Regions from separate parts of the Streptomyces sp. NPDC057702 genome, predicted to be linked through region 1. Evidence: riboswitches for the same ligand, from Rfam matches in the RefSeq annotation. Region 1 holds a riboswitch; the other holds the start of a gene.
What was found. A riboswitch is a leader RNA that binds a small molecule or an ion and turns the genes downstream of it on or off. The one in region 1 is predicted to bind S-adenosylmethionine.
Positions count from the first base shown of each region.

Region 2: another riboswitch for S-adenosylmethionine. It lies ahead of thrC (threonine synthase); the one in region 1 lies ahead of ACFVFR_RS13750 (aminotransferase class V-fold PLP-dependent enzyme).

Region 1 covers NZ_JBHVJC010000015.1:63,496-68,436, reverse strand. Annotated here, with positions in the region: gene ACFVFR_RS13760 (cytochrome bc complex cytochrome b subunit) at 1-406, shown strand, start outside; gene trpD (anthranilate phosphoribosyltransferase) at 534-1,658, shown strand; SAM riboswitch class IV at 1,868-1,985, shown strand; gene ACFVFR_RS13750 (aminotransferase class V-fold PLP-dependent enzyme) at 2,250-3,737, shown strand; gene ACFVFR_RS13745 (glycerate kinase) at 3,874-4,941, opposite strand, start outside.
Region 2 covers NZ_JBHVJC010000001.1:12,050-16,990, forward strand. Annotated here, with positions in the region: gene ACFVFR_RS00050 (trehalose-6-phosphate synthase) at 1-652, opposite strand, end outside; gene ACFVFR_RS00055 (glucosyl-3-phosphoglycerate synthase) at 834-1,835, opposite strand; SAM riboswitch class I at 2,010-2,148, shown strand; gene thrC (threonine synthase) at 2,166-3,482, shown strand; gene ACFVFR_RS00065 (MoaD/ThiS family protein) at 3,587-3,862, shown strand; gene ACFVFR_RS00070 (cold-shock protein) at 4,304-4,510, shown strand; gene ACFVFR_RS00075 (hypothetical protein) at 4,560-4,778, shown strand; gene ACFVFR_RS00080 (hypothetical protein) at 4,797-4,941, shown strand, end outside.

The DNA.
Region 1 (4,941 bases):
GTCGATCAACTCGATCACCTGGTTCTCGCGCATCGCGTTCTTCGTCCTGCCGGTGCTGTCGTTCATCGTCACCAAGCGGATCTGCCTGGGTCTGCAGCGACGCGACAAGGACAAGGTGCTGCACGGCCGCGAGTCGGGCATCATCAAGCGCCTGCCGCACGGCGAGTTCGTCGAGGTCCACGAGCCGCTGTCGCAGGACCAGCTCCACACCCTCACGGCGCACGACCAGTACGAGCCGCTGGAGCTTGAGGCCGGAGTCGACGAGAACGGCGTGGAGCGCAAGGCCACCCGTTCCGAGAAGCTGCGCGTCAAGCTCTCCAAGGGCCTGTACGGCGAGGACAACCAGATCGCCAAGCCGACCGTCGAGGAGTACAAGGAGATCACGAGCGGCCACGGCCACCACTGATCCCACCTGATCACCCGCTGATCGCCACAGCGAAGAGTCCCGTCCAATGTCTGGACGGGGCTCTTCGTGGTTCCCGGCCCTCGATAGGCTGGCATCACACCCAAAACCACCACCAGGAGCGTGGACCATGAACGTTGTGACCCCGGTAGGCGGCGACAGCGCGACGGCCCACACCTGGCCGGGTATCCTGCGCACCCTCCTCGCCGGCCAGGACCTGAGTGCCGACGCCTCCGCCTGGGCGATGGACCGCATCATGCGCGGGCAGGCCAGCGACACCCAGATCGCGGGCTTCGCGGTCGCCCTGCGGGCCAAGGGCGAGACGGTCGACGAGGTCGCCGGCATGGTCCGCACGATGTACGAGCACGCCAACCTCATCGAGGTGCCCGGGCCCACCGTGGACATCGTGGGCACCGGTGGCGACGGGGCCAAGACGGTCAACATCTCCACCATGTCCTCGATCGTCGTCGCCGGCACCGGCGCTCGGGTCGTCAAGCACGGCAACCGGGCGGCCTCCTCGGCCAGCGGGGCGTCCGACGTACTGGAGAAGCTCGGCGTCAACCTGGACCTGACGCCGGCACGGGTGGCCGAGGTCGCCGAGGAGGCGGGCATCACCTTCTGTTTCGCCGTCAAGTTCCACCCCTCGCTGCGGCACGTGGCGGCGGCCCGCCGCGAGCTGGGCATCCCCACCACGTTCAACTTCCTGGGGCCGCTGACCAACCCCGCCAAGGTCACGGCCCAGGCCACCGGCGTGGCCGACGCCCGGATGGCGCCGATCCTGGCCGGCGTGCTGGCCGGCCGCGGGTCCAGCGCGCTGGTCTTCCGTGGCGACGACGGCCTGGACGAACTGACCACCACCGCCACCTCACGCGTGTGGGAGGTGCGCGACGGGGCCGTGCGCGAGCAGACCTTCGACCCCCGCGACGTCGGCCTGGAGATGGTGCCCGTGGAGGCCCTGCGCGGCGCCGACGCCTCGTACAACGCCGACGTCGCCCGGCGACTCCTGGCGGGGGAGACCGGACCCGTCCGGGAGGCGGTGCTGCTCAACTCGGCGGCGGCGCTGGTGGCCCTGGACGGGCTGCGCGCGGAGTCGGCCGCGGAGTCGGCCGGCCGCTTCGAGGTGGGTGCCCCGGCGGCCGAGTTGCCGCCGCTTCCCGACCGGATCGCGGCGGCGTTGGGCCGCGCCGCCGAGTCCATCGACTCGGGCGCGGCCCAGCGCACCCTGGACCGCTGGGTGGCCGCCAGCCAGGCGTAACCGCGACAGGATCAGGTCAGGGCGCGTCCCCGCGCGGGGGCGCGCCCTGGCGTTCTTCTGCCCGCCGTACGCGCCGTTCCGCGCTGGTCACGGGGGTGTGCCACGAGGGCTCGGGGTGGGCGCGGAGTGGCTGGTTCGATGCCCTGTTCGGGCCGGGTGGGGGAGGGCGGCGTTTGCGGTGGGGCCAGGGTGTGGCATGATGCTTCGCAGGTCACGAGTGACAGCGATTCAGGCCCCGGCCCGCTGTCCGGCAACCCTCCGTCCGTGGCGGGGTGCCCCGGGTGATGACCAGGCCGTAGGCAGCGAGGTCTACGGCAAGCGCGGACCCCTCCGCACTCGTTTCGAGTGAGACATCCAGGGGTCCTGGTGGTCGAGGGAGAAGCTCCGTGAGTCAGCGAATGCGCTAGGGCCCAGCGGCCCCTGTTCCTCCTCCGGTTCTCTCCGGATGTTCCGGCCCATCCTCCGTGCCCTTCGCCGGGCGCTTCCCGGGCCGTTTTCCGCACCTGTCGACGGGTCACCCGTCAGCCGTGCGTTTCCCAAGCCCTGATGCTTCCCTTCGTGTGAAGCCCTGCCCTGCCGGGAGATCTCGCCATGTCCACGCGCCCCTTCGCCGCCGCCCCCACCGCCTTCGCCCCCGCCACCACGGACGCCCCCGGCGCCACCGCCGAGGTCACCGCCGCCGGCGCGGCGCCGGCCGAGCCCGCCTGTGACGCCGTGGCGGAGGCGGCGCCGCTGCCCGTGCTGGGCGACGAGGTGCGGGTTCCGCTGGTCACCGGGGGCGAGGTCACCTACGCCGCGCTCGACTACGCCGCCAGCGCCCCCGCGCTGCGCCGGGTGTGGGACGACGTCGCCGCGTACGCCCCGTACTACGGCAGCGTGCACCGTGGGGCGGGCTACCTCTCGCAGCTGTCGACCGACCTCTTCGAGACCAGCCGCGCGGACGTGGCCGCCTTCCTCGGCTGCCGCGAGGACGACCAGGTCGTCTTCACCCGCTCGACCACCGATTCGCTGAACCTCCTGGCCGCCGTGCTCCCCGCCGGCACGCGGGTGTTCGTCTTCGAGACCGAGCACCACGCCGCGCTGCTGCCCTGGGAGCGGCAGGAGGGCGTGAGCGTGACCTACCTCAGCGCGCCCCGCTCGCCCGCCCAGGCCGTGCGGACCCTGACGGACGCGCTGGCCGAACGGGCCGCGTCCGAGGGGCCCGCGCTGGTCTGCGTGACCGGCGCCTCGAACGTCACCGGCGAGCTGTGGCCGGTACGCGAACTGGCGGCGGCGGCACACGCGCACGGCGCCCGGATCGTGCTGGACGCGGCCCAGCTCGCGCCCCACCACCCGGTCAGCGTCGCCGAGTTGGACGTGGACTGGATCGCCTTCTCCGGCCACAAGCTGTACGCGCCCTTCGGCTCCGGCGTGCTCGCCGGCCGCGCGGACTGGCTGACCGAGGCCGAGCCCTACCTCGCCGGCGGCGGCGCCAGCCGCACCGTGACCCGCGCCGAGGACGGCGGCGTCGACGTGGCCTGGCACACCACCGCGGCCCGGCACGAGGCGGGCTCCCCGAACGTGATCGGCGTGTACGCCATCGCCTCCGCCTGCCGGGCGCTGACCGAGGCCGGCTTCGACACGCTGGTGGCCCGCGAGCAGCGGCTGATCACCGCCGTACGAGAGGGGCTCGCGGACGTTCCGCAGGTGCGCTTCCTGTCGCTGTTCGGCGACGACGCGCCCCGGGTCGGCGTGCTCTCCTTCGTGGTGGACGGCTGGAACAGCTCGCACTTCGCCGCCGCGCTCTCCGCGGAGTACGGCATCGGCGTACGCGACGGCCTCTTCTGCGCCCACCCGCTGGTGCGCACCCTGCTGGACAGCGAGCCGACGGAGCCGGGGGAGTGCGGCGCGCCGGACCAGGCCACGGGCGGCTCGGGCGCGCTGAACGCGATCCGGGTCAGCTTCGGCGCCGGCACGCCCGACGAGCACGTCGAGCGGTTCGTGCGCGCGGTACGCGAGCTGGTGAGCCAGGGCGCCCGTTGGAGCTACCGCACCGAGGGTGGCCGCTGCGTGCCGGACCGCGGGGCGGGCGCGCGCTGACCCGTCGGCTTCCACCTGCCCGGCGCGCGAGGTCGCCGCACTCGGCCGGGGCGGCTCAACTGGCGTGGGGCGCCGATCCGTCGCGCTCGGCCAGCCCGTAAGCCGCCCCCGCGCCGCTCGTGGCGGAGCCCGGGTCTCAGCCCGACGCGAGGGCCGGCCCCGGCAGCGGGGCGGGCCGAGCCGGGGGCGGCGGACAGGCCGGGGTGCCGGCCAGCCGGGTGCCGATGAGGATCATCCGCAGGGCCGCCTCCGCCGCGTCCGCGAGGAACTCGCCGCCCCGGCCCAGGGCTTCGGCGAGCGCCACCGGCCTGGGCAGGATGCCGTGGTAGGCGTCCACCCCGGCCCCGCGCACCTCCCGGGCGCCCTCGCCGATGGTGCCCGCGAGGGCGAGCACGGGCCGGCCGTGCGCCGTGGCCCGGCGCGCGACCTCGGCCGGGATCTTGCCCCGCGTGGTCTGCCGGTCGAGCGCGCCCTCGGCGGTGACGACGAGATCGGCGCGGGCCAACCGGGCGTCGAGGTCCAGGCCGTCCAGGAGGACGTCGAAGCGGGGGAGCAACTGCCCGCCGAGCGCCGCCAGTCCCGCGCCCAGGCCGCCGGAGGCACCGGTTCCGGGCCCGTGGCGCAGATCGAGTCCGGCCGGGGCGGGGTCGACGGATACGAGGCTCAGCCGTGGCGGAGCGAGCGCGGGGTGACCCGGAGCGTGCCCCGTCGGGTGGCCGGTGGTCTCGCGGCCGGCCCGGGGCCGGCCGCGGGCACGCCGGGCGAGGCGGGGCTCGTGGACGTCGCGCGTCAGCACCAGGGCCCAGCGGTCCAGCGCCGCCGACAGCTCCTCGACCTGTTCCGGGGTGGCGCCCTTCTGCGGGCCGAAGACCCGGGCCACACCGTGCGGACCGGCCAGCACGTTGAACGGGTTGCAGGCCACCTGGAGTTCGACGTCGGCGAGCCGGGGATCGAGGCCGCTCGCGTCGATCCGGGCCAGCCGGGTCAGGGCCCGGCCACCGGGCGGGAGCTCGCGACCGTCCGCGTCCAGCAGTCGGGCGCCCAGCGCCTGGAGCGCGCCCGCGCCGCCGTCGGAGGTGCCCGAGTCGCCACAGCCGACCAGGACGCGACGGGCCCCGTGGTCCAGCGCGGCCCGGACGAGTTCGCCGACGCCGCGCGTGGTGGTGGCGCCCGGGTCGCGCCGGCCGGGTGGCACCAGGGCCAG
Region 2 (4,941 bases), on a different contig from region 1:
GCGCGTCCGCGAACGCCCCGTTGTACGCCTCGTACGCCGCCCACTGGCGCGCGAAGTCGGCGTCGAACGACGGCTCCAGCGGCGTCTGGTAGAGCAGATGGTGGACGAACCACAGCACGGAGTTGGCCACGCCGTTGTACGCGGCGGCGAAGACCTCCGGCTCGATGTCCAGCATCCGCACCCGCTGGCCACCGGTGTCCGCGGTGTCCAACAGCGCCCCGGCCCGGCCGCCGGCGGCGTCCGGGGCGGCGCTCCGGGCGGTGTCGGCCCCGTCGCCGGCTCCCGCGCCGGCCCGGGCGGCGGCCTGGCGTACCGCCTCCCGGTCGCCGTCGCCGAGCGCGGCGCACACCCACACCGCCTGGGCGTCCGCGCCGATCGCGGAGAGGCCGGAGACCAGCCCGCCACCGCCGCGCCGGGCGGTCAACGCGGGCGGCTCGGGGGACGCGGCGGAACGGGGGGACGGCCGGGGCTCGGGCGCGCTCGCGGCGTCGGAGCCACCGGGTGCGGTTCGCGATGGCGAACGGGGCGGGGGTGACGCCAGCGCGTACGAGACGGGTCCGCGGTTGGAGGCGACCAGCACCAGGGCACCGGGCCCTGGGTCGGCGTCTCGCGCGGAGTCGGCGGCGTCCTGTGCGGGGTACGCGGGGACCATGCGGCGAGCCTAGCCAGGACCGGAACCGCTCAAACGTGCGGACGCATCCCGCCCCACCCGCCTACCCGGCCACCACCCGACCGCCCGACGACTCCCGCTACGCCGATTCCCGTACGCCGCGCCCGCCCCGTGCCACCCACGACCCCCGCGCGCCGCACGACCCCCGACCGCCCGCGTCGTCTCAGGCCGCCCAGCGCTCCGCGTACTCCGGGATCTCGATCATCGGCGGGCGTTCCTCGGTGTCCACCGGGTACGTGTGCGGGGTGAATCCGCCGTCCGCGCCACGCGTGAACTGCGTCAGCTGCGGGCGCACCAAGTGACCACGGGCCAGGCGTAGTTGGGCGGTGCGGTAGATGGCCGCCGCCATCCGGCCCAGGGCCTGGCCGTCCTGGTGGCGATGGCGGCGTACGCCCACGTCCACCTGGCCGAGCGCGTCGAGTCCGACCGTGTGCAGCGCGTCCACCAGCAGGCCGATCTCCACGCCGTAGCCGACCGGGAACGGCAGTCGCTCAAGGAGCGACCGGCGCGCCGCGTACTCGCCGCCGAGCGGCTGGACGAACCCCGCGAGCAGCGGCCAGTGCAGGTTCAGCAGCGGCCTGGCCACCAGTTCGGTCACCCGACCGCCCTGTCCGGCGGGCCCACCACCCACCACGTCGCCGGGTTCCTCGTCCGGCTCGACCGGGTGCCCCGACAGCTGGAGCGGCCGGTCGTACATCGCCTTGACGAACTGCGTCTCGGGGTCGGTGAGCAGCGGGCCGACGATCCCGGAGACGAAGGTGGTGGAGAAGTCGCGCAGGTCGGCGTCGACGAAGCAGACGATGTCGCCGTCCGTGGCCAACAGCGAGCGCCACAGCACCTCGCCCTTGCCCGGCACCGTCGGCACCCGGGGCAGCAGGCTGTCGCGGTGCACCACGCGCGCCCCCGCCGCCCGCGCGACCTCGGCGGTGCGGTCGCTCGATCCCGAGTCCAGCACCACCAACTCGTCCACCAGGGGAGCCGGGCCCATCAGGTCGCGACGTATCGCGGCGACGATCGCGCCGACCGTGGCCTCCTCGTTCAACGCCGGCAGCACCACGCTGACGCGGGTGCCGGTGGCCCGTTTCGCCGTCAGGAGCACGTCGAGCGGACGGTCGGCGGCGGACCAGGACCGTCGGCTCAGCCAGCGCTCCACCTCTTCCAGCACGTGCGTGACTCCTTTGCGCGCCGGGCGGCGCTCGATGTTACGTTCATCTCGTGGTTTGGACGACCCCCTCCAGGGTTCCAACCTTCGGTTACAGTCTTGAACAACGCGGATGACCGTCGCATGCCGGGGTCATCACGCCAACAAACGCCTGGCTCCAAGGAGCCGGTGCCATACCGCTCATCCAGAGGGGCAGAGGGATACGGCCCGTTGAAGCCCCGGCAACCCTCCAGTCGGTTTCTCGCGAAGCGAGGCTCCCGGCCGGGAAGGTGCCAATTCCGTCTCGTGACGAGATGCGTCGCGAGGAAGATGAGGAGAAAGGGCCTCGCCTCCATGGCTGTGCAAGTCACCGAAACCAGCACCACCACCCCCGCTGACCCCGCCGTTTCCACCGGCTCGGTCGATCTGGGCCCCGCCGTCGCGCTGTCCTGTCGCGAGTGCGGCGAGCGCTTCGACCTCGGTCCGATCTTCGCCTGCGCACTGTGTTTCGGCCCCCTTGAGGTGGCGTACGACCTGCCGACCGGCGACCCGGAGGCGCTGCGCGAGCGCATCGCGGCCGGCCCGAACAGCATCTGGCGGTACGCGCCGCTGCTGCCGGTGCCCGCCGACGTCGCCGCCAAGCCCAACCTGAACCCGGGCCTGACCCCCCTCGTCCAGGCCGACCGACTCGCCAGCGAGCTCGGCGTCACCGGCGGCCTGTACGTCAAGGACGACTCGGGCAACCCGACGCACTCCTTCAAGGACCGGGTCGTGGCCGTCGCCGTCGAGGCCGCCCGCGCCTTCGGCTTCACCACGCTCTCCTGCTCCTCCACCGGCAACCTGGCCGGCGCGGTCGGTGCCGCCGCCGCCCGCGCCGGCTTCCGCTCCTGCGTGTTCATCCCGCACGACCTGGAGGCGGGCAAGGTCGTCATGGCCGCCGTCTACGGCGGCGAGCTGGTGGCCATCGAGGGCACCTACGACGACGTCAACCGCTTCTGCAGCGAGCTGATCGGCGACTCGCTCGGCGAGGGCTGGGGCTTTGTCAACGTGAACCTGCGCCCGTACTACGGCGAGGGCTCCAAGACGCTGGCCTACGAGATCTGCGAGCAGCTCGGCTGGGAGATCCCCGACCAGATCGTCATCCCGATCGCCTCCGGCTCGCAGCTCACCAAGATCGACAAGGGGCTCAAGGAGCTGATCAAGCTCGGCCTGGTCGAGGACAAGCCGTACAAGATCTTCGGCGCGCAGGCCGAGGGCTGCTCGCCGGTCTCCCGCGCCTTCAAGGACGGGCACGACGTGGTGCGCCCGGTGAAGCCCGACACCATCGCCAAGTCGCTGGCCATCGGAAACCCGGCCGACGGCCCGTACGTGCTCGACATCGCCCGGCGCACCGGGGGAGCGGTGGAGGACGTCACCGACGCGCAGGTGGTCGACGCGATCAAGCTGCTCGCCCGTACCGAGGGCATCTTCGCCGAGACCGCCGGCGGCGTGACCGTGGGTGTCACCAAGAAGCTCATCGAGACCGGGCAGCTCGACCCGACCCTGACCACCGTCGTCCTCAACACCGGTGACGGGCTCAAGACGCTGGACGCCGTCGCGCCCACGGCCGGGCCCACCGCGACGATCAAGCCGAGCCTCGACGCGTTCCGCGCGGCGGGCCTGGCGGGCTGAGGCCCGCGCGTCGGCCAGGCCGTCGGTCGCGCCCGCGACGGCGGCCCGGCCCGACCGCCGCGACCAGCAAGCTCTCCCCGTTCTCCCACGAAGGTGACCCCAACATGAGCGTCAGCGTTCGCATTCCGACCATTCTGCGCACCTACACCGACGGCAAGGCCGAGGTGAGCGCCGAGGGCGCGACCCTCGGCGAGGTGCTGGCGGACCTGGAGAAGAACCACCAGGGCATCGCCGCCCGCGTGCTCGACGACCAGGGCAAGCTGCGCCGCTTTGTGAATGTGTACGTCAACGACGACGACGTGCGATTCAGTAGCGGACTGGAAACGGTCACCCCGGACGGTGCGGGCATTTCGATCATTCCCGCCGTCGCCGGCGGCTGACCGACCCGCTCCGCCGCGAACTGCCGGAACTGCCCCGTCCACCGGAAAGTGGACGGGGCAATTCCATGTTTAGAACCGCGATAGAGTTGAAGTGATCTCCTCTCCGCCTCACGGGCCCGTGTGTGGACCGCATATGGGAACCCGTCAAAATGTGCGCGAAGCGTGGACATGTTTTGCCGGTTTACTCCCGCCATGTCCGGCCCGACTTGACCGGTAATCGCCGGAATTCGCCCCGTATCGCCGATGACGCGTGCCCAGAATTCTCGTCCGATTGACCTGTTGCTCTGGGCATCTGGGCAGATACATTCAGCGGCGGTCGACGCGTTCCGGCGCACGCCCCAGGGGTCCCCTTTCCATTCGTCAGGGGTTCTCAGGGGTGAGGTCTGACCCGGGTCCGCGGAGTGCGGTCCTGCGCAAGGGCCAGCAATAGGGGAGTTAGGAATGGCTCAGGGCACCGTCAAGTGGTTCAACGCGGAGAAGGGATACGGCTTCATCGCGGTCGACGGTGGTGCGGACGTGTTCGTCCACTACAGCGCGATCCAGATGGACGGGTACCGCACCCTTGAGGAGGGCCAGCGGGTCGAGTTCGAGATCTCGCAGGGTCAGAAGGGGCCGCAGGCGGACATGGTCCGCGTGGCCGGCAGCTGAGCGCCGACCGACTGCAGCGTGAACAAGGGCCCGCACCCTCGGCAGGGGGGTGCGGGCCCTTCGCGTTGGCCTCGCCGGCCTGGCCGTTCCGACTACCTCACCCCGGTCGACCTCGCTGATATGGCTGACCTCGCCGGTCTGGCTGACCGTGCCGGTCCGGCCGATCTCGCTGACCCGGTTGACCTCACTGGTCTGGCCGATCTTGCCGACCTGGCTGGCCTCGCTGGTCTGGCCGAGGCGCCGGCCCCGGTCGACCTCGCTGGTGTGACTGACCTCGCCGACCCGGTTGGCCTCGCTGGTCCGGCTGAGCTCGCCGCCCCGGCTGAGCTCGCCGCCCCGGTTGGCCTCGCCGCCGCAGTTGACCCCGCCGGTCTGGCCGAGGTGCCGGCCCCGGCTGACCTCGCTGGTGTGGCCGATCTCGCCGACGCGGT